2 regions of the Rhizobium sp. PL01 genome follow, and region 2 is predicted to be linked to the other one. Evidence: predicted binding sites of a transcription regulator. Region 2 holds the regulator's gene; the other holds the start of a gene.

Region 1 (11,464 bases), on a different contig from region 2:
ACGAAACCCGTGACCGGTTCGCAGCCCCTATCCGAACCTATTTCAAGCGCTGGACGACTGCACTTGAAGCCGCATTGATATGCGACGGCACCCCGGCTGAACGCGCCAAACAGCTGTCAGAAGATGCCGTTTCCGGCATTCAAGGCGCGCTGGTCCTGTCACGCGCCGGGGCCGATGAAACCGTCTTCGAACGTTCGCTTGCCGGCCTGCGCAACAGGCTTGAATCTCGCACGGGTTGAAACGCCGCTACCCTTAAAAAACCTGCCGCAAGATCACATAGAGCACAAACGCGATACCGATCGAGGCGGGCAGCGTCAGCACCCAGGCCATCAGCATGTTGCGCACCGTCGCCCATTGCAGCCCGGAGCCGTTGGCCGCCATCGTGCCCGCCACGCCGGATGAGAGGACATGGGTGGTCGAGACCGGCAGGCCGAAATGGTCGGCGGCCCCGATGGTGACCATGGCGACGACTTCGGCCGCGGCCCCCTGCCCGTAGGTCAAGTGTGTCTTGCCGATTTTTTCGCCAACGGTCACGACGATGCGTTTCCAGCCGATCATCGTGCCGAGGCCGAGCGCCAGGGCCACCGCCACCTTGACCCAGATCGGGATGAACTTCGTCGCGTTATCGACAGCCGTGTGGTAGCTCGTCACGGCGGCAAAATCAGCCTCTTCCATTGGCAGAAGCTTCTTCTTGTCGATCAGTTTCAGCGCCTCGCCGATCAGGTAGATATCGTTGCGAACGTTACCGACCAGCTCATTCGGCACGGCTTCCAGCGTCGGGAAAGCAGCCACTTCGGCGCTGGTCTTGTGGATATATTGCTGCAGCGCCGGTGTCGTCTGGTCGGTCCAGCTCTTGGTACGAACGGCCTCTTCGACCGCCGCTTTCGGGTCGGTCACCGTGACGCCCGGCTTCACATATTTTCCCAGCGCCGTTTCAACCTGCGCCGATGCCGATTTATAGGCTTCGAGATAGTTCACATCCGGCGTCCGGTTCAGCGCAAAGGCTGTCGGCACCAGCCCGATCAGGATCAGCATGATCAATCCCATGCCCTTCTGGCCGTCATTGGAGCCATGGGCAAAGCTGACCCCGGTGCAGGTGAAGATCAAAAGAGCGCGGATCCACAATGGCGGCGGCGCATTGGTCTTTGGCTCCTGATAGAGCGCCTGATTGCGCACCAGAAGCTTCATCGCCAGCAGCAGAAGGGCCGCACAACCAAAACCGATCAGCGGTGAAAGCAGCAGCGAAAGCCCGATATTGGAGGCCTGCGACCAGTCGACCCCGCTCGTTGCCGTTCCGGCCGGTGCCAGAAACTGGTTGGCGAGGCCGACACCGATAATCGAGCCGATCAGCGTATGCGAGCTGGATGATGGCAGACCGAGATACCAGGTTCCGAGGTTCCAGAGGATCGCTGCAGTCAAAAGCGCAAACACCATGGCGAGACCGGAGCCGGACCCGACCTGCAGGATCAATTCGACCGGCAGCAGCGCCAGAATACCGAAGGCAACGGCACCGCTTGAGGTCAGCACGCCCAGAAAATTGAAGAAACCCGACCAGATCACCGCGAATTCCGCTGGCATCGATCGTGTATAGATGACGGTCGCCACCGCGTTGGCGGTATCATGGAAACCGTTGACGAATTCGAAGCCGAGCGCGATCAGCAGAGCCAGGCCAAGCAGGATCCACGGAACAGCCACCGCGCTTGTCAGGTCCTGGCCAAGCGCATAGCCGACATAGCCGAGCCCGCCGAGAATGATGACGACAAAGGCCGGAATAAACCACTTTGCCGAACCGCCTGTGCCTTCCAGCGGGTGGCGAACATGGTCGCGGCCAGCCTGTCCTGAACTAAGATCAACCATTTGGCTCGTCCCCTCGCATAGCTTCACGCTTTTGTTAGGACTTGCGCATGAACCTTTCATGACGCATCGCAGCGTAGAGATCCGCGCATGCCGCCCGGCAGCGTTGTTTTTCCTCGCAAGTTCGGATTTTGCCCCCACATAGCTGGTCCATGACAACGACTGTCATAGACCTGTCATGAAGACCTGCTCCTGTGCCGTCAACCAACGGGGATTTGACCAATGATCGACCAACTCGACCGCATCAAAGCGGAAATCGCTGACAGCTTTGACGAAGAGCTGGAAATGCAGATGGAGGAAGACCGGCTTGACGAGATGGTCGCTGAGGGCATGTCTGGCCCGGCCGAGCCATCGCTGGAGCGCAAGATCTATTTCCGCGAATTGTTCCGCCTGCAACACGAACTCGTGCGCCTGCAGGATTGGGTGCAGTACAAGAAGCTCAAGGTCGTGGTGCTGTTCGAAGGCCGCGACAGTGCTGGCAAGGGCGGCGCCATCAAGCGTGTTACGCAGCGGCTCAATCCGCGCGTCTGCCGCGTCGTTGCCCTGCCCGCGCCGACCGAGCGCGAGAAGAACCAGTGGTATTTTCAGCGCTACGTGCCGCATCTGCCGACCGCAGGCGAAATGGTGCTGTTCGACCGCTCCTGGTACAACCGCGCCGGTGTCGAGCGCGTCATGGGCTTCTGCTCGCCCGAAGAACTCGACGAATTCTTCCGCACTGTTCCGGAATTCGAACGCATGCTGGTGCGCTCCGGCATTATCCTGATCAAGTACTGGTTCTCGATCACCAACGAGGAACAGGAATTCCGCTTCCAGATGCGCATTCACGATCCACTGAAACAGTGGAAACTGTCGCCGATGGACATGGAAAGCCGCATCCACTGGGAAGACTATACCAAGGCCAAGGAAGAGATGCTCGCCAAGACCCATATCACCGAAGCCCCGTGGTGGGTCGTCCAGGCCGTCGACAAGAAGAAGGCGCGGCTCAACTGCATCGCCCACCTGCTCGCCCAGATCCCGTATGAGGACGTGCCAAAACCCGAACTCGTCCTGCCCGAACGGGTCCGCCACGACGACTACACGCGCCACCCGGTTTCGCCGGAATTGTATGTGCCGGAAGTGTATTGATTGGCATTCTGAGATCCGGCGCTAAGCGCCGGATCTCCCCACTGTCATGCCAGCGGCAGGAAAATATCCGTCACCGCATCCTTTTCCGCCACATCGGGGAAAAAGCGGAGGCGCTGGCAATAGAGCGGAAAGTCGCGCAACGCCTCGCCGCTTAGCGGCAGCCAATGCGCGTAAAGATGCGACAGCGCAGCACCTAGCCCATCGTCCGAGCCTGTATGGCGCAGCACCGCACATCGGCCGGCCGGGATAATGCCAGCCATGATGCCGATGTCCGGATCGGCGATAGTCCTGTCCGTCGCCACACAGAGATCGAGGCGAAAGTCCGCTGGCGCGACTTCCTTTGGATCATTGTGGAAAATATTGTAGGTATCGTTCAGCCGCGGCGGCAGGCCGTTGCTTTTTCGCCATTCGATGAACCGGCGGATGGTTCTCCCGACCAATGCGGGATCGCCGCGATGCGGCAGGATGGCAATTCTGGTTTCCTTGACGTCGACGATCTCGATGGCGGCAAATGTCTGCTGCATGACCCTGTTCCTTGCTATGAGGGTGGACTGGTGTGCGTCATGCAAGGCATCCCAATGCGGCTCCTTCCGAAAGGCGCTCGGCGTCTGACCGGTCCTCTGCTTGAAAGCACGGGCAAAAGCCTCTGGCCCTTCATATCCGCTGGACAGCGCAATCTGCAGGATCGGCATCTCCTTTCGGAAAGCCAGCCTGTACGATGCCCGTTTCAGCCGCAGCGTCTGGATGTAGGGGTAGACGCCGATGCCGAGCAGCTCGGAAAATTGCCGGTGGAAATGAAATCTGGAAAAAGCCGCGACACCGCATAGGATTTCCACGCTCAAATCATCGTCGAGATGCGCGTCGATGTGACGAAGAACACGCTGAAACCTGTTGCGGTAGTTCTGTGCGGCGGCAGTGTCCAAGCTCTTCTCCTTCATGACACGGACAGCCTATCCACTGGCGTCACAGACGGCCTGACGGAAGTTGCTGAAATCAACGCCGGATCACGCAGCCGACCCGCCGTTTCTCGCCACCACCGCCAGATACGCCGCCTGCAGTTCCGCAAACACCGACCGCTCCGGCGCTGGCTGATCGAGATGCAAACTCCGCAACTCCTCCATGAACGCCGTCCACATCGCAGGTCCGCCCTCTTCGAGCAGTTCGGCGCGGATGGACAATTCTTCGGATACTGCCGTATGCCGCCTGCCCCAGGCGCCCATCTGCGCGAGAAGCGGCACCAGCTGGATCGACGGTTCGGTCAGGCTATAGATGCCCTTCTGCTTGTGGCTCGGATCGTCTCGGCGGGACAAAAGTCCGTTTTCGGTCAGCCGCTTCAGCCGGTCGGCCAGGATATTCGAGGCGATCCCCTCTTCCGACTGCGTCAAAAGCTCGCGAAAATGCCGTCGGTTGCCGAACATCAGATCTCGAATGACGATCAGGCTCCAGCGATCGCCGAGCATTTCCAGTGTAAGATTGATCGGGCATCCCGATCGCTGCACAATATCCAAGACACGCCCCCGTCTAAACCACTTGCAATATAGGATTAGTCGCTCTACAGAACAACCAGTTGCAGATTGAAATCAGTTTTGGAGGATATGATGACACCGCAGCTCTTTGCCCACCCGTTCTCGTCCTATTGCCAGAAGGTGCTTGTGGCAATCTATGAGAACGGCACAGCGTTCGATTACCGCATGCTGAGCCCGGAGGAGGAAAGCACCGTCGAGGAATGGCAATCGATCTGGCCGATCAAGCGCTTTCCGGTGCTGAAGGACGGCGAAAACGCGGTGATGGAGGCAACCATCATCATCGAATATCTGATGCTCAATTATCCCGGCAGCGTCCGCTTGATCCCCAGCGATCCGCAGGCGGCACTCCGCACCCGGATGATGGACCGCTTCTTTGACAATTACGTCATGACGCCGATGCAGAACGTGGTGTTCAACCAGATCCGCCCGGAGGCCGACCGCGACCCCTACGGCGTCACCGAGGCGAAAGCGATGCTCGACGACGCCTATGGCTGGCTCGACGGCGTGGTGGGGAAAACCGAATGGGCGGCCGGCGACCAGTTCAGCCTTGCCGATTGCGCCGCCTGCCCGTCGCTGTTCTATGCAGACTGGGTGCACCCGATCGCCGAAACCTTCCCGAATGTCCGCGCCTACCGCGCCCGCCTTCTCGCCCGCCCGTCCTTCGCCCGCGCTGTCGATGAAGGCCGCCCCTACCGCTCGTTCTTTCCGCTCGGGGCACCGGACCGGGATTGAGGAAACTGCTTTTCTCTTCTCCCCGCTGAGGAGAAGAGCAAGATGCTGCCTTGGTCAGCCCACGGCGTTAGGCAGCATCCCCGTCATCGCTAAACCGCAGCATCACCTCGAACCCGTCCTGGCGTCCCGTCGCCGGGGACATGACCTCAAAACCGGCATTCATCTGCTGCAGCAATCGCTCGGCGATCGACAGGCCAAGGCCAGAGCCCGGTGAAAGGCTATTACCACGCCCGAAACGTTTGCGGACTGCCGCCAGTTCGTCCGGCGAAAGAGCCGCCGCACCATTGACGATGCGGACCACTCCGCCCTTCTCCAGGCGGATATCCACCGGCTCGTCCCGGTCGCCATGCAAAAGCGCATTCTCGATCAGGTTGCGCAACACGATCGCAAAGGCGTCTTCGCTGTAGTGTCCTGTCAACGCCGCCCCCGGTTGACGGTGGAGACGCAAACGCTTCGAACCCGGATCGCTCCGCTCGAAATCGGTCACCACCAGTTCCAGCACGCGCGCCAGATCGACGGTGACCGTACCCGCGCCGATACCGGCCTCGGCCCGCGCCAGCTGCAGCAGTTTCTCGGTGGTGTGGCCAAGATTAGCGAGCGATGTCTCGATCTGCTGGGCGCGCCGCTTGCTTGGCCCTTTGAGCTCGGCAATCAGCATCTGCGTCTGTGCCAGCGCACCGGCGATCGGCGTTCGGAGTTCATGCGCACTGTTGGCGGTAAATTCCCGCTCCGCATCGAAGGCCGCCTGCAGCCGGCTCAGCAGACGGTTGACGGAGCTGGCGATCGGCCGAAGTTCGCGTGGCAGCATGCTGGACGGCACCGGCACCAGGTTGCCGCCGTCCTTTTTCTCGATTGCCTCGCGCAGATCATCGACCGGGGCAAGCGCCCGGCGCACGATCAGCCATATCAACAGGACGCTGACCGGGATCAGCACCAGCACTGGCAGGAACAGTGCTAAACTGCCTTCCGTCACGGCTTCGGTGCGGTTGTCCATGGCATCAGCAACCTGCACGAAGGTCATGTTGTCGGCGGCGCTCGCCGTATAAAAATGGTAGGTATCGTCTTCAAAGAAACCGCGTTTCAGCGGCACATCAAACGGCTCCATCGGCGCATCATGCGAGCGAATGAGGATTTTTCCGCTCGCATCGCGAACCTGATAGACCAGATATTCCTCTCCCAGATCCTCGGCCTCGCTTTGAAAATGCCGTGGCGATGGAGGCCCCTCGCGTCGCTGCAAGTCATCCAGCACCAGAGGCAACAGCCGCTCGGCCGTTTCCTGCAGCGAACCGTTGAAGAATTCGTCGAACTCGTCCTTCATCACAGCGACGCCAAGGCCGGCAGCGATCAGCCAGAAAGCCACGGTCACGCCGGTGAGCCACAGGATCAAGCGGCCGGTCATGCTGCGCGTGCGCGTTTTCTGCTGCGTCACGCCGGTGTCCCGATCTTGTAGCCAACGCCGCGCACGGTCACGACATGGTCCCGCCCGAGTTTCTTGCGCAACCGGCTGACATAGACCTCCACTGTATTGCTCTCGATCTCGGAACCGAAGGCATAGAGTGCCTCCTCGATCTGCGCCTTGGAAATGATCGCCCCCGGCCGCGACAGCAGCGTGTCGAGAACAGCCCATTCGCGCCCGGAAAGACCGACTTCCGCCTCGCCGGCAAACACCCGCCGGTCGACAGGCGAGATCTTCAGGTCGCCAAAGCGGATCACCGGCGAAATATTGCCGCCATAGCGGCGGATGACGGCAAGCATGCGCGCGCTGAGTTCGCCGAGATCGAACGGCTTGACGAGATAGTCGTCAGCACCGCTGTTCAAGCCTTCGATCCGGTCGGAAATCTGGTCATGGGCGGTCAGGATGATCACCGGCGTCGCATTGCTGCTTACCCGCAACTCTTTCAGAAGAGAGATGCCACTGCCATCCGGCAGGCGAAGATCAAGCAGGATCAGACCATAGGAGACGGTCCGCAGCGACATCCGCGCATCGTCGAGCGTCTTCATCCAATCGACGGCATGATCGGCAGCCGCGATATGATCGCGAACGGCCTCCCCCAGTATCTCATTGTCCTCGACAAGTAGAACACGCAAGCCGCTGGTCCCCTCGGTCAGCTCCACCGGCATTCTTATTCCCTCTTTGGACTGCGCCGTCAAACGGCTTTGATGCAACGGCGACAAGCCCACTCCCTTGGGGAGCAGGCCACACTATAAAAGCGTATTGCCGATCGCTTACGACCCAGCGCTTGTCCGGCATGCAGCCACGGCGTCGAGCGACGGCTCGTAAACCTTGGTCGAGACGTTCATCAGGCCAAGCACCGTGTGGAACAGGTTGTCGTGCGACCGTGGTTCTCTGGCCGTTGCCTGAAGGCAGGCCTGGTCGATCCCGCCCTTGGTTTCCTTGCCGGTCCACAGCACAAACGGAATATGGGTCTGCTGCGACGGTGCGATGAAATAGGGCGCGCCATGCAGGTAAAGCCCACGCTCGCCGAGCGATTCGCCATGGTCGGACATGTAGACCATCGATCCGGCCATTTTGTCCTCGCGGGCCTTCAGCATGTCGATGACCGTCGAGACAATGTAATCCGTATAAAGGATCGAATTGTCATAGGCGTTGACGATCTCCTCGCGCGAGCATTTGCCAAGCTCTGCCGTCCGGCAATCCGGCGTGAAACGGCGGAATTTCTCCGGATAGCGCAGATAATAGGCCGGCCCGTGGCTGCCGAGCTGATGAATGACCAGCACGCTGTCGCCCTTGACGCCATCAAGCCAGGTGCCAAGCCGGTCGAGGTGCACATCATCCAGGCATTCGTTGCTCTTGCAAAACCGTGGATCGTTGATGTCGGAAAACGACGTATAGGCGATGCGGTCGGCAACGCCCTTGCTGCCCGTATTGTTCTCCCACCATTCTGCCTTGATGCCGGCGCGGGTGAGCACATCGAGAAGATTTTCGGTCTCAAGCCCCTTGCGGTGCGTGTAGCTGGAACGAGTATAGACGGAAAACATGCAAGGCAGAGACACCGCCGTCGCCGTGCCGCAGCTTGAGGTGTCGGTGAAATATTGAATATCCTGCCGGGCAAGCAGCGGGTTGGTGTCGCGGGCATAGCCGCCGAGCGAAAAATTCTCCGCCCGCGCGGTTTCCCCGGCAACGATGATGGTGACGCGCGGCTTTCCGGACAGCATCGGCGCCATCACCCGCGCATCGGTGCCGAGCGGCTGAAGGACAACGTTCTTGTCTGCGCCGGCCGCCACGACATAACGCACCGCACTGAAGATCGGTGCGACGGGGTTGACCGTGGCGGCGAGGTCGCGGTGCTGCCGGATCGCTGCCGCAAACGTCCGCACATTGGCAATGCTGACAGACGTAAAAACAGCAAGAAGGCACAGGATCAGCACAAGATTGTATTTGAATTTCTGAAAGAGCGGCCGGTGCTTGATCCGCACCAGCATGATGAGCAGCGAAGGCACGATCCCAAACAGCAGCATATGGATAAGGAAGCCGGTGGTCAGCAGATGGCCAGCTTCAGAGCCGGTTGTCTCCGCCGCATTGCGGATCATGTCGACGTCGATGATGGTGCCGAAAGTATCCATGAACCGCGAGCTGGCGGCGGCGATCATGATCAAAAGGATGAAAAAGGGTTTCGTCAGATACTTTACCGACGCCGTGACGCAAACGGCCGAGAACAGCGCAAAAAGTCCGACGGCGAGCAAAAACAGCGCAGTGCTCGGAGCCCCGAGATACTCCATGGCCTTTGACCAGAATGTCCGGTTGGTGACGAAGACGAGATAAAGCGCCACGATCAGGCTCAGCGTCACGCTGCCGATGACCGGCCGCAGCACACGCGGCGTGGCGATTGGTAGGCTTTCCACCGACAAAGAATTCTCCCGCAGAACATCAGATTGATGGATCCGGCCGCAACACGTCCCGCCGCTGTCCAGACCGCCAGCCACGATCCGTTTGCCGGGCGCAGTGCCGCAGCCGTCTCCATCGCGGGACATCTGGTCCGGTTTTCTGACAAGAACCTGAACGTGCAGCAGAATATGACAGTTCCCTGAGACTGCGCAAGCAATGCACGAGCGCGCCACGTCCCTCACGTTCAGGCTGCTGTCAGCATTGGCAGCCACATTTTCAATCGACACTGGAGATTGCTGTTTGAAAGCGCGTCGAATTCCTCTTGGATTGCTCTACATTGCCACCCTTATTCTGGTCATCGTTCTGATCCCGCTGATCCAGTTTTCCGTGTCTCAATCCTCTTCCCTGGCGCACCGGCTGTCCTCGGCAACGACGCTTCGTCTGGACAAAATGAACCTCTAGGGCGTCCGCCCCCCGTGCCGACGACTGTATCTCGTGCAGGAAACGGGTGGCGGCACCTGGCCCAGGCTGCGATTGAACCTCCCGCAACCAGGAGGAATTTCAATCATGTCCACACTATCCCACAAGGTCGCCATCATCACCGGCGCCAGTTCCGGCATCGGCCGGGCAACGGCAAAACTGTTCGCCCGCGAAGGTGCAAGCCTCGTCCTGTCGGGCCGCCGCCGGACAGCTCTCGATGAACTCGTTGCGGAGATCGAGGCGGAAGGTGGCAAGGCCGTCGCCATCGACGGCGACGTCCGCGACGAAGCCCATGCCCGCGCGCTGGTCGACACTGCAACGCAGACATTCGGCGGCCTCGACATCGCCTTCAACAATGCCGGCACCACCGGCGAGATGGCCCCCATTGCCGATCTGTCTACTGCCGGCTGGCAGGAAGCCATCGACACCAACCTGACAAGCGCTTTCTTTGGCGCCAAGTATCAGGTGCCTGCCATGGCGGCGCGTGGCGCGGGTTCCTTGATCTTCACCTCCAGCTTCGTCGGACACACCGCAGGCATGCCGAACACCAGCGCCTACGCTGCGGCAAAGGCCGGACTGATCGGCCTCACCCAAAGCCTTGCCGCGGAACTGGGAGCGAAGGGCATCCGCGTCAACGCGATCCTGCCCGGCGGCACCGACACACCGATGAGCTTCACCAACGCGCCCGGCACCGGGCCGGAAGTTCTTGCCTTCGTCGAAGGACTGCATGCCCTGAAGCGCATGGCAAAACCGGAGGAAATTGCCCGTTCCGTGCTCTACCTCGCCTCGGATGCGTCAAGCTTCACAACCGGCACGGCCATGCTTGTCGACGGCGGCGTTTCGATCAACCGGACGTAAAAAATCATCCCCGCAAATCCCCGCCCCTCAAAACCGTGACACAATCATGTCGTCCTGCCATCGGATACACCGGAAAGCGTTGCCGGCGAGGTGGGGCCGGTGCCTTCGGTTTGCGTTTGAAACGCAGGCGCGGCCGTCGGGGCCTGCAGAGAATGGTTTCCCTCCCGTCTGTAAAATGGCGGGGCGTGCCTGTGAGGCACACATGAGGACCGGCGACTGGCGTGTCGAAGGACAGGTCTTTTGCAGCGAAACGGCGAACAGCCGTGGACGCCGCCCCGTATCAAAAGGGTGCCGCCATCCCCGCAGAGAAATCGAAGTTGCAGGTAAAAACCACCGAGACGGGGCACATCGCGTGTCATTTACTACCAAACACTTCGGCACACGATGTGCCCCGGCCGATCCTGCCGGCGCCCTGGCGCAAAAAGATCACCGCAACGGCATGCCACGGGCGAAACACGCCGCGTGAATACGAACCCCTGTCTTGTCCGACCCCATAACCAAAGGAGCTTGCGATGCCGAAACAGGATTTTTCCGAATATGAAAAACGCGTGTCCGCCGATCACGAACGCCAATGCCGGACCACCTTGACCATTTACAGCGCATGGCGCGTTTGCCCGATCCGCAAATGCCGCCGCGACAAGACCTGCAGCGGGGAAATGCGCGTCTCTGCACATCAGGATCGCAAAATCCGCGCCCAGCGCGAAATCGGCCTGTCCGGCAACGCCTGCGCCAAGCTGCCGCGCTGCATGGCAACAGCCAGCGCTTTAGCTTTCGAGACATTTGCAGAGTGCCTGGATGATCTTCAAAGAGACTTGATCGCCCATCCCCACGAAGATCTGCCGAAATTCGACCGCTGCCTGAAAGGCCGCCAACCGCGGCGCGACACTGCCAACCCTTGACATTCATGGCCGATCGTCCGACTTCACAAGGGTATAGTCCAAGGAGTTCCGACCATGAGTGAACAGGCCCGCAGCACCATCGACCAGACCGAAGTCGACCGGTTTTCCGCCATGGCCGCCGAGTGGTGGGACCCGAAAGGCAA
Region 2 (11,464 bases):
CGTCAAGTTGACATAAAAGGTGTGGGCATCGGGCGCTAACTAGGGCGGCCGATCGACACGGCGAAAGCGAGCGCTGGTGAAAAGCGCACCCACACAAGCCCATTATGGGAGTATTCTGATGAAGTCCTTGAAACTTACTGTTGCAGCTCTGGTTGCATCCGCCGCATTTGCAGGCGTCGCCATTGCTCGCGACCAGATCCAGGTTGCCGGCTCCTCGACCGTTCTGCCTTACGCAAAGATTGTTGCCGAAACGTTCGGCGAAACCTTCCCTGATTTCAAGACCCCGGTTGTTGAATCCGGCGGCACCGGTGCCGGCCTCAAGGAATTCTGCAAGGGCGTTGGCCCGGACACGATCGATATCGCCAACGCATCGCGCAAGATCAAGGACAGCGAGCTGGAAACCTGCAAGGCGGCAGGCGTTACTGAAGTTCAGGAAGTCAAGATCGGTTATGACGGCATCGTCTTCGCAACGGACAGCAGCAATGCTGACCTGAAGCTCGTTCCGAAGGACATCTACCTGGCTCTCGCCGCTGAACTCGTCATCGACGGCAAGCTCGTTGCCAACCCTTACAAGAAGTGGTCGGAAGTCAACAAGGACCTGCCGGACGTTGAAATCGCCGCTTACATCCCGGGCGAAAAGCACGGCACACGCGAAGTCTTCGACGAGAAGATGCTGGCTCACGGCTGCAAGGACTCCGGCGCTGACGTTGCCATCAAGGCTCTGGTTGCCGACGAAAAGGAAGCTGCCAAGAAGTGCATCGCCGTTCGCAAGGACGGTCTGGCGATCGATATCGATGGTGACTACACGGAAACGCTCGCTCGTATCGCTTCCAACAAGAACGGTATCGGTGTGTTCGGTCTGTCCTTCTATGAAAACAACGCTGACAAGCTGAAGGTTGCGACCGTCAGCGGTATCGTTCCGTCGACCGAAACGATCGCTTCCGGCGAATATCCGGTTTCCCGCCCGCTGTTCTTCTACGTCAAGAAGGCTCACCTCGGCGTTATCCCGGGCCTGAAGGAATATGTTGAATTCTTCCTCGACGACCAGATGGTCGGCCCGGACAGCCCGCTGGCTGCCTATGGTCTCGTACCTGCTCCCGACGCTGAGCGCGACGCCGACCGCAAGGCCTTCACCGACGGTAACATGCTCTAATATAGTGCAAAACCCGGCACGGCAGCTTTGCCGTGCCGGACATCCCGAGTATGCGGATTTGCCGGCTTTCAATGAGTGAAAAGCCGGGGGGACATATCGATGAGCACTTCTCTTATTCTTTTGATCATTTTGATCGTTGGCCTTGCGGCATATTTTGCCGGACGTACACGGGCGATGGCCAGCTCCAAAGGCAAGCTTTCCGCCCTGCATTCTCTTCCGGGCTATCACGGCGTCTATGTTGCCATCTGGGCAGTTTTGCCGGCAGCGTTCGTTCTGGCCCTCTGGCTTCTCGCCAGTCCGTTCTTCGTTGAAAATTCTGTTCGCACTGCTCTGCCGGAATCGGTACAGAGCCAAGGCGCTGCGACAACCGAACTGATGCTCGGTCAGGTCATGCAGGTTGCCAACGGTTTGAGGCTCTTGAATGCCGATGAACTTGCGGCCGTCACCAGCGGCTCCAGCAATCTTCGGGATGCATTGGCCGCCAAGGGTGTGCCGATGGCAAATGCCGGCGAGCCCTATATGGTTGAATCGGCGCAGCATTATAATTCCCTGAGGGATGGCAGCCGGTGGATGATGAGTGCGGTCGTGCTGATCATTGCTATTGCCGGCGCTGTTTTTGCCATTCGCGGTATCAGTGCGCCGTTCCGGGCCAGAAACCGTGTTGAACGGGTCATGCTCGGTACGCTGTTGCTGGCCTCTTCGATCGCGATCCTGACAACGGTGGGGATCGTCGGCTCGATGCTGTCGGAGGCTATCCGCTTCTTCCAGTCGGTATCTCCGAGCACGTTCTTCTTCGGCACGGTCTGGGACCCGCGCTTTTCGGCGGCCGGCAGCGGCGGTACGGAAGGGCAGTTCGGTCTGTTGCCGCTTCTGGCCGGCACGCTCTATATCGCTTTTGTCGCCATGCTGTTTGCCGTGCCGGTCGGTCTGTTCGCCGCCATCTACATGGCCGAGTATGCAAGGCCTGTCGTGCGTGGCATTGCCAAGCCGCTGCTGGAAATTCTCGCCGGCATCCCGACCATCGTCTACGGCTTCTTCGCGCTGGTGACGGTCGGGCCTTTCCTGCGCGATATTTCCGCTCAGTTAAATGGTCTTGTGACCGGAAACTACGTCAACTTCATCCAGGCGCAGAGCGTTCTCACGGCCGGTCTCGTCATGGGCATCATGTTGATCCCGTTCGTGTCCTCGCTGTCGGATGACATCATCACACAGGTCCCGCGTTCGCTGCGCGACGGCTCGCTTGGGCTCGGTGCGACACGCTCCGAAACCATCAAGCGTGTCATCCTGCCGGCAGCACTGCCGGGCATCGTCGGTGCTCTGCTTCTGACGGCCTCGCGTGCTGTCGGTGAAACCATGATCGTGGTGCTGGCTGCCGGTGTTGCAGCCCGCATGCAGCTCAACCCGTTCGAAGCGATGACCACGGTCACCGTCAAGATCGTCAATCAGCTCACGGGCGACCTCGAGTTCAACTCGCCACAGACCCTGGTGGCGTTTGCTCTCGGCATCACCCTGTTTGCCATCACGCTCTGCCTCAACATCTATGCACTCTATATCGTGCGCAAGTATCGGGAACAGTACGAATGACCGACATGACATCCTCCGTACAGTCCACCTACGTGCGCGCAGCGCAGCCAAGACGCGATATCGGCATCAAGAAGCGCTATGCTGCTGAACGCCGCTTCAAGGCCTATGGCCTGACGGCCATTCTGATCGGCCTGTTCTTTCTGTTCGTGCTGCTATGGACCGTCGTTTCCAAAGGCTACACGGCCTTCCAGCAGACCGCGATCACCTTGCCGATCGAGTTTTCGGAGAAGATCATCGATCCGAAGAACGAGCGTGGCGCCAATCCCGCCAAGCTGATGACGGCGAATTATCCGCTTCTGGTGCGTGATGCGCTGGTCAAGGAGCTCGGTATCGATCCGGCCAACAAGCCGCTCGTCAAACAGGCGACGGACATGGTTTCGGCCAGCGCCCGCACCCAGCTGCGCGATCTGGTCGTTGCCGATCAGGCTATCATCGGCACGACCGCCAACGTCACTCTTCTGGCGGAAGGCAATATCGACAGCGCCAACAAGGGCCAGATCGACCTGACCGTTGCTGAGACCAACCGCAAGGTGAAGGATCAGCAGCTCGAATGGATGAAAAAGCTGACTGAGACCGGCGCGATGGCCAAGCAGTTCAACACCGGCCTGTTCACCTATGGTGCTTCGAGCCGGCCTGAAGCTGCAGGTATCGGTGTTGCCGCCCTCGGTTCGCTCTACATGATGCTGATCGTCCTGGTGCTTGCCCTGCCGATCGGTGTCGCGGCATCGATCTATCTGGAAGAGTTCGCGCCGAAGAACAGGCTGACCGATCTCATCGAGGTCAATATCAACAACCTCGCGGCGGTTCCCTCTATCGTCTACGGTCTGCTTGGTCTGTCGATCTTCATCAACTTTGCCGGCATGCCCCGTTCGGCTGCTGTTGTTGGTGGCCTCGTGCTGACATTGATGACGCTTCCAACGATCATCATCGCCACCCGTGCAGCGCTGAAGGCGGTTCCGCCGTCGATCCGCTCGGCCGCTCTTGGCCTGGGTGCTTCGAAGATGCAGACAATCTTCCACCATGTCCTGCCGCTCGCTATGCCGGGCGTCCTGACCGGCACCATTATCGGTCTGGCGCATGCACTCGGTGAAACGGCGCCGCTGCTCCTGATCGGCATGGTGGCCTTCGTAGTCGATTACCCGGGCTCGCCGATGGACCCTTCCACTGCTCTGCCGGTCCAGATCTACATGTGGGCCAACGAAGCCGAACGTGCATTTGTCGAACGGACCTCGGGTGCGATCATGATCCTCTTGATCTTCCTCGTCGTCATGAACCTTGGCGCAATCCTGTTGCGGCGTCGCTTTGAGCGGCGCTGGTAGTGAGGTAGAAACATGAACATGATGTCAGAAGCAGCAGTTGAAAAGGCGCTGGACCAGAAAATGAACACTGTTCCCTTCAAGATGATCGGAAAGGACGTTTCGGTTTATTACGGCGAGAAGCGCGCGCTTTTCGATGTTAACCTCAACGTTCGTGAAAACACCGTAACCGCGCTGATCGGCCCGTCGGGTTGCGGCAAGTCGACGTTCCTGCGGACACTCAACCGTATGAACGACACGATCGACAGCTGCCGGGTGACCGGCAAGATCACGCTGGACGAAGGTGATATCTACGACCCGAGCATCGACGTCGTCGAACTCCGCGCCCGCGTCGGCATGGTGTTCCAGAAGCCGAACCCGTTCCCGAAGTCGATCTACGAGAACGTCACCTACGGTCCGAAGATCCACGGTCTCGCCCGCACCAAGGCAGAGCTGGACCAGATCGTCGAGTCGAGCCTGCAGAAGGCTGGTCTCTGGAACGAGGTCAAGGATCGCCTGCATGAATCCGGCACCGGTCTTTCCGGTGGTCAGCAGCAACGCCTGTGCATTGCACGCGCCGTTGCCGTCAGCCCGGAAGTCATCCTGATGGACGAACCGTGCTCGGCACTGGATCCAATCGCGACCGCCAAGGTCGAGGAACTGATCCACGAACTGCGCACAAACTACACGATCGTCATCGTTACGCACTCGATGCAGCAGGCTGCTCGTGTGTCGCAGCGCACCGCCATGTTCCACCTCGGCAATCTCGTCGAGGAAAACGACACCGACAAGATGTTCACCAATCCGGATGACCAGCGGACCCAGGACTACATCATGGGCCGCTTCGGCTGAGGACGCTTTCGCCACCCTCCCATGAGGGCAGGGTGGCAGTCTTCCAACCCGGATTGTGATCGCAAGGAAAAACAATCATGTCTACGCACATTGCTTCCGTCTACGACGAAGATCTGAAGTACCTGACCCGGCGCATCTCCGAGATGGGCGGCCTGGCCGAACAGATGGTGGCCGAATCCGTGCGCGCTCTGGTCAATTCCGACCTGGCGCTTGCCCAGAAGGTCATTTCCGACGACGCCATTCTCGACGAGGCCGAGCGCCAGATCGGCGAAAAGGCGATCGTCACCATCGCCAAGCGTCAGCCGATGGCGGCCGACCTGCGCGAAATCATGGGATCGATCCGCATTGCAGCCGATCTCGAGCGGGTTGGCGATCTCGGCAAGAACAACGCCAAGCGCGTCATCGCGGTCGCGACCGCCAGCCTGCCGCGTCAGCTGGCGCGCGGCCTGGAGCATCTGGCCGAGCTTGCGCTCGTTCAGCTCAAGGAAGTGCTTGACGTCTATGCGTCCCGTTCGCCGGAAAAGGCCAACAGCATCCGCGAGCGCGACAACGAGATCGATGCGATCTACACGTCGCTGTTCCGCGAGCTCCTGACCTACATGATGGAAGATCCGCGCAACATCACACCCTGCACGCATCTGCTGTTCTGCGCCAAGAACATCGAGCGCATCGGCGACCACGCCACCAACATCGCCGAAACCATCTACTACATGGCAACCGGTGCTCAGCCCGTCGGTGAACGTCCGAAGGATGACACGGCCAACACGGTCGGCGCGATCGGCAATTGATCGCGCGATAAAGTAAGTAAATTCTTACGCACTAATTGCGCGAGCGGCCGTTGGAGCCGCTCGGCAAGCCTTCGGCCAACCGGCCGGGAGCCAAGGAGCTGAACTGAATGTTGCCAAGAATTGCCGTTGTTGAAGATGAAGAGGCGCTCAGCGTCCTCCTCCGATACAATCTTGAGGCCGAAGGGTTCGAAGTCGATACGATCAATCGTGGCGACGAGGCGGAAATGCGCCTGCAGGAACGCCTTCCCGATCTCTTGATCCTCGATTGGATGCTGCCGGGCGTTTCCGGCATCGAACTGTGCCGTCGCCTGCGCCAGCGCCCGGAAACCGAACGTCTGCCGATCATCATGCTGACGGCACGCGGCGAGGAGAGTGAGCGCGTACGCGGACTCGCCACTGGCGCTGACGATTATGTCGTCAAGCCATTCTCGACGCCGGAATTGATGGCGCGGGTCAAGGCGATGTTGCGCCGGGCCAAACCCGAAGTGCTGTCAACGCTGCTGAAATGCGGCGATATCGAACTCGACCGCGAAACCCATCGCGTCCATCGCAAGACCCGCGAGGTCCGTCTTGGACCGACCGAGTTCCGCCTGCTGGAGTTCTTCATGGCCTCGCCGGGCCGTGTCTTTTCGCGCTCGCAGCTTTTGGACGGTGTGTGGGGGCACGATATCTATGTCGATGAGCGCACGGTTGATGTCCATGTCGGACGGTTGCGCAAGGCGCTGAACTTTTCCAACATGCTGGACGTGATCCGCACTGTGCGTGGCGCGGGCTATTCGTTGGAAAGCTGAGTTTCGTATGATGAAGGACCGTCAGGCGTTGCCGGGCGGTTCGCCAATCTCGATGGGATGCCCGTCGGGATCGTAAAAGCGGAAGACCCTCTGCCCCCAGGCTTGCGTCTCGATGGGGTGGATGAGGTTCACGTTGCCGCCGATGCGCTCGAAAAGCCCATCCAGATTATCATGTTCGAAATAGAGCAGGATATTGTGTCGGCCATACGGTTGGGTGACCGCTGACGGCTGTCCCCAGACCGTCGTTTCCAGGGATTTGCCGTCATGGATGGCAAATCCCGTTTCAAACATGACAAAATTGCCGAAGTCTTGTTTGATCGCCAATTCCAGCATCTCGCAATAGAAGATTTTCGAGATGCTGATATCCCGGACGAACGGGATGGGGTTGACGAAACGCACGGCCGAACTGGCCTCAGCGTGCCCGGCGACGCTCGCCGGACGGCTGGTAAGCCAGCTTTGCATGGAATGTGCAGTAAGGTGATGTATCCGGGGAATCGTTGCCGCAGAAGTGGAACTCTTCCTTCATCGGATCGCCGATCGGCCACTTACAGGTGCGGTCGGTGAGTTCGGTCAGGACGAGGCGGCGCGACATCGGAATAACAACGTTGTTGCCGGCCGGTGCCGTTTCCTGATCCTCGATGGCGCCGATTTCGACTTCTTCCTTCATGACAGTCGCGCCCGTGGTGCGTGTCACTGTACGGGTAGCGGTCATGCGCGACGCGGTGTAGCTCGGTGCGCGGGGTGCAGCGGACGGTGCCGGGCGTTTCGCACGGGCCGTTGCAGTGCTGCCGCCGGCCTTGGCGCGGCCTGGCAGGCAGAGCCGGTGGACCTTGCCGATAACGGCATTACGGCTGACGCCGCCGAGCTGTGCAGCGATCTGGCTCGCGCTCAAGCCTTCGGCCCACAATTTCTTGAGTTTTTCGACCCGCTCGTCAGTCCAATTCATGGTCTTGTCTCCATTCCCAGCGTTGGTGATGGTCGAATCCTCCACCGAGCCCTGGATAGTATCCGAGGCTGAAACGCGATAACACTTTTGGTGACTAGGTCCGCCGCATGCGTTCTAGTAATTGTTTCTTAACGTAGAGCCCGGGGGACTCCCTGACAAGAGTCCGGGGAATCCCACCGAATCAATTTCTGAGTTTTCCCCAACTTGCTTGCCATGCGTGGCATTTTTGCAAGGGTATCCGGCTAAAAAAATTGCGAGCGCTGTATGTACGCGAATTGCCGGAAATCATGGGCTTTTGTTGACATCGCACTGCGAAGTGAAGATAGTGCCCCTGCCGCCGCAAGGCGGCATTTTGAGTTTTTATGGGTTGGTCACAGCCCTGTTGACGACGCCGATTATACAATTGCCGTGATGGTTTGAGGAGACATGCGCCATGGCCGATGCCACGCCGCTTTATGACACATATGCCCGCGCCCCCCTGCGGTTCGAGCGCGGTGAAGGCGTCTGGCTGATCGCCGAGGACGGCACCCGCTATCTCGATTTTGCAGCCGGTGTTGCCGTTAACTCGCTCGGCCACGCGCATCCACATCTTGTGTCGGCATTGAAAGAGCAGGCGGAGAAGGTCTGGCATCTGTCGAACCTCTATGAAGTTCCCGGACAGGAGAGCCTCAGCCGCCGCCTGACGGAAGCGACGTTCGCCGACAAGGTGTTCTTCACCAACTCCGGCGCAGAGGCGCTGGAATGCGCGATCAAGACCGCACGCCGCTATCATTTCTCCAAAGGCAACCCGGAGAAATTCCACATCATCACCTTCGAAGGCGCTTTCCATGGCCGCACGCTGGCCACGATCGCCGCCGGTGGGCAGGCAAAATACCTGGAAGGTTTTGGCCCGAAGGCACCCGGTTTTTATCAGGTGCCGTTTGGTGACATGGGCGCCCTGAAGGCTGCCATCAGCGAAGAGACCGCAGCGATCCTGATCGAGCCGATCCAGGGTGAGGGTGGTATCCGCACCGTGCCAAAGGAATTCATGCAGGAACTGCGTGCCCTCTGCGACGAATACGGCCTGCTGCTCATCCTCGACGAGGTCCAGACCGGCGTCGGCCGGACAGGCAAGCTGTTTGCTCATGAGTGGGCAGGCGTCGCGCCTGATATCATGGCGGTCGCCAAGGGTATTGGCGGCGGTTTTCCGCTCGGTGCTTGCCTTGCGACCGAAGAAGCGGCTTCCGGCATGGTCGCCGGCACCCATGGCTCGACCTATGGCGGCAATCCGCTGGCGATGGCCGTCGGCAATGCTGTTCTCGATGTCATCCTTGCTGACGATTTCCTGCAGCACGTCCGTGATGTGTCGCTGGTGTTCCGGCAGGGGCTTGCGTCGCTTGCCGATCGTTTCCCCGATATTATCGAGGAAATCCGCGGCGAAGGCCTGATGCTCGGCATCAAGGCCAAAGTGCCGTCTGCCGATCTCCTGAAGGCCATCCGCGCCGAGAAACTGCTGGCGGTGCCCGCAGGCGAAAATGTCATCCGCCTGCTGCCGCCGCTGGTGACGACGGCCGAAGAAGCCCGTGAAGGCCTGGCGCGGCTTGAACGCGCCGCCGAACAGCTGAGCGTGGAACGACGACAGGCATCTGCCTGAACGACGCTCCACTGACACGCTGAAAAAACACAGGACTTTGAATAGAATGGCCGGTACCAGACACTTTCTCGATCTTTCTGCCATGACGACAGCCGACCTGAGGTCGATCATCGAGGACGCGCGCGTCCGTAAGGTTGCCACCAAGGCCGGAACAGCTGAAAAGCCGCTGGCCGGCAAGATGCTGGCGATGATCTTCGAAAAGCCCTCGACCCGCACCCGCGTGTCCTTCGATGTCGGCATGCGCCAGCTCGGCGGCGAGACACTGTTCCTGTCCGGCACCGAAATGCAGCTCGGCCGCGCCGAGACCATCGGTGATACCGCCAAGGTCCTGTCCCGCTACGTCGATGCCATCATGATCCGGACCACCGATCACAACCGGCTGCTGGAACTGGCCGAGCACGCCACCGTGCCTGTTATCAACGGCCTGACGGATGCGACGCATCCCTGCCAGATCATGGCCGATATCATGACGTTCGAGGAACATGCAGGCCCCGTAAAGGGCAAGACGATTGCCTGGACCGGCGACGGCAACAATGTGCTGCATTCCTTCATCGAAGGCTCGGCGCGCTTTGGCTACCGGATGAACATGGCTGTGCCGCTCGGCTCGGAACCGGACGACAAGATCCTCAACTGGGCACGCAACAATGGCGGCGAGATCAAGCTCTACCATGATGCCGATCAGGCTGTAGACGGCGCCCATTGCGTGGTGACAGACACCTGGGTGTCGATGAACCAGGAACACCGCGCCCGCGGCCACAACGTTTTTCAGCCATTCCAGGTCAATGCCCAGCTGATGGCGAAGGCCGACAAGGACGCGCTGTTCATGCACTGCCTGCCTGCCCATCGCGGCGAGGAAGTGACGGACGACGTCATCGACGGCAAACAGTCGGTGGTCTTTGATGAAGCCGAGAACCGCCTGCACGCGCAAAAATCCGTTCTTGCGTGGTGCCTTGGCGCTCTCTAGCTGTGCGTAAAAGCGCGCAGCGGTTTTGCGATAACGGCATGCGCCACCAAAGACCTAAAGCGCGCAAAGCGAATCTGAAAGATCGCGGCGCTTTGGCGGTCTTGCCCGGCATATTGAAAACCGGCCAGCGGCACACGATCTATGCAACACGCTGATGACCGGCAGGTGGCACGTCCTCCTTTGCCGGTCATTCGTATTCAGTAATATCCATCCGCGTCGCTGTCCTGATTGGAAGCGATGGCGCGAACGGCCGTTTTTTCAGGAACGATCTGGACAAAGCCGGCCTGCGCAGGATCAATAGAAGCATCGGACAGCGTCCCGGCCTATACGGCGGGCAGACGTCCGGGGGCTAGGAGCAGAGTGATGACGGAAGCAGACTTTGGCCTCGGCCAGTTCGATTTTGCCGGCGACGATCATGTCGTGCCGTTTCAGGTGGAGGGCCTCGACGTGCGCGGCCGTGCGGTCCAGCTCGGCCCGATGCTGGACGCAATCCTCGAGCGCCATAATTATCCCTTGCCGGTCGCGCGCCTCGTGGCCGAAACGGTTGTGCTGACGGTGCTTCTCGGAACCTCGCTGAAGTTTGAAGGCAAGCTCATCATCCAGACCAAGAGCAATGGCCCGGTCGATCTTGTTGTCGCCGACTTCTCGACGCCGGACCGGGTGCGCGCCTATGCCCGTTACAATGAGGAAGCCTTGGCGCTTGCCGAAAAGAACGGCCTGACCCAGCCGCAACATCTGCTGGGCGAAGGTATTCTTGCGTTCACCATCGACCAGGGCACGCATATGCAGCGTTACCAGGGTATCGTGCCGCTGGATGGCGCTTCGCTCGAAGAGATTGCCGGTGTCTATTTCCGCCAGTCGGAACAGATCCCGACCAAGGTGCGCCTCGGCGTCGCCGAATTGCTTGACCGCGATGAAAACGGCAAGCCTCGTCATCGCTGGCGGGCCGGTGGCATGGTCGCGCAGTTTCTGCCGGAAACACTGGAGCGTATGCGCCAGCGGGATCTTCCGGGCGGCGATGGCGCCGACGATAGTTTTGAGGTGGATGATCTCTGGGGTGAAGCCAGTGTCATGGTTCAGACCATCGATGCCGATGAACTGACCGATCCGACCGTTGGCACGGAACGGCTGCTTTACCGGCTATTCCACGAGCGTGGCGTCAAGGTCTATCCGCCCCAGGCAGTGTTCGACAAATGCAGCTGCTCGCGTGAGAAGCTGCGCGATGTCCTGGCAAGTCTCAGCCAGGAGGATGTCGATCATGCGGCTGAGGACGGGCTGGTTTCGGTCACCTGCGAGTTCTGCTCGACGACCTACCGCTTCGAGGCAACAGAAGTGAAGCCGCAGTAAAAAAGCTGCGACCTCAGTTCAACGTCCGGTTCTGGCCGGGCGAATCCAGCGAGAAGGCGGGAATATCGACAGTGAAGGACTCGCCTTCCGCAGTTTCCATCGAATAGTGAC

The links. Region 2 encodes PhoB, which activates phosphate uptake and scavenging genes when phosphate is short. Its sites were predicted from a motif close to TGTCATNNANCTGTCAT; they were not measured.
Region 1: ppk2 (polyphosphate kinase 2) is a predicted target of PhoB. The motif match lies at 2,018-2,034, and genes of this name have one in related genera.

Annotation. Positions count from the first base shown of each region.
Region 1 covers NZ_JAWQUM010000004.1:506,197-517,660, reverse strand. Annotated here, with positions in the region: gene R6X40_RS13105 (TetR/AcrR family transcriptional regulator) at 1-239, shown strand, start outside; gene R6X40_RS13100 (inorganic phosphate transporter) at 253-1,857, opposite strand; gene ppk2 (polyphosphate kinase 2) at 2,077-2,979, shown strand; gene R6X40_RS13090 (AraC family transcriptional regulator) at 3,024-3,902, opposite strand; gene R6X40_RS13085 (helix-turn-helix domain-containing protein) at 3,984-4,487, opposite strand; gene R6X40_RS13080 (glutathione S-transferase family protein) at 4,578-5,237, shown strand; gene R6X40_RS13075 (histidine kinase dimerization/phospho-acceptor domain-containing protein) at 5,305-6,636, opposite strand; gene R6X40_RS13070 (response regulator transcription factor) at 6,663-7,325, opposite strand; gene R6X40_RS13065 (phosphoethanolamine--lipid A transferase) at 7,464-9,101, opposite strand; gene R6X40_RS13060 (hypothetical protein) at 9,135-9,287, shown strand; gene R6X40_RS13055 (hypothetical protein) at 9,385-9,546, shown strand; gene R6X40_RS13050 (SDR family oxidoreductase) at 9,652-10,422, shown strand; gene R6X40_RS13045 (hypothetical protein) at 10,935-11,321, shown strand; gene ubiG (bifunctional 2-polyprenyl-6-hydroxyphenol methylase/3-demethylubiquinol 3-O-methyltransferase UbiG) at 11,376-11,464, shown strand, end outside.
Region 2 covers NZ_JAWQUM010000005.1:169,608-181,071, forward strand. Annotated here, with positions in the region: gene R6X40_RS14020 (substrate-binding domain-containing protein) at 119-1,153, shown strand; gene pstC (phosphate ABC transporter permease subunit PstC) at 1,253-2,737, shown strand; gene pstA (phosphate ABC transporter permease PstA) at 2,734-4,056, shown strand; gene pstB (phosphate ABC transporter ATP-binding protein PstB) at 4,069-4,884, shown strand; gene phoU (phosphate signaling complex protein PhoU) at 4,962-5,672, shown strand; gene phoB (phosphate regulon transcriptional regulator PhoB) at 5,780-6,463, shown strand; gene R6X40_RS14050 (VOC family protein) at 6,485-6,862, opposite strand; gene R6X40_RS14055 (GcrA family cell cycle regulator) at 6,876-7,409, opposite strand; gene R6X40_RS14060 (aspartate aminotransferase family protein) at 7,843-9,042, shown strand; gene argF (ornithine carbamoyltransferase) at 9,089-10,006, shown strand; gene R6X40_RS14070 (Hsp33 family molecular chaperone) at 10,370-11,353, shown strand; gene apaG (Co2+/Mg2+ efflux protein ApaG) at 11,367-11,464, opposite strand, start outside.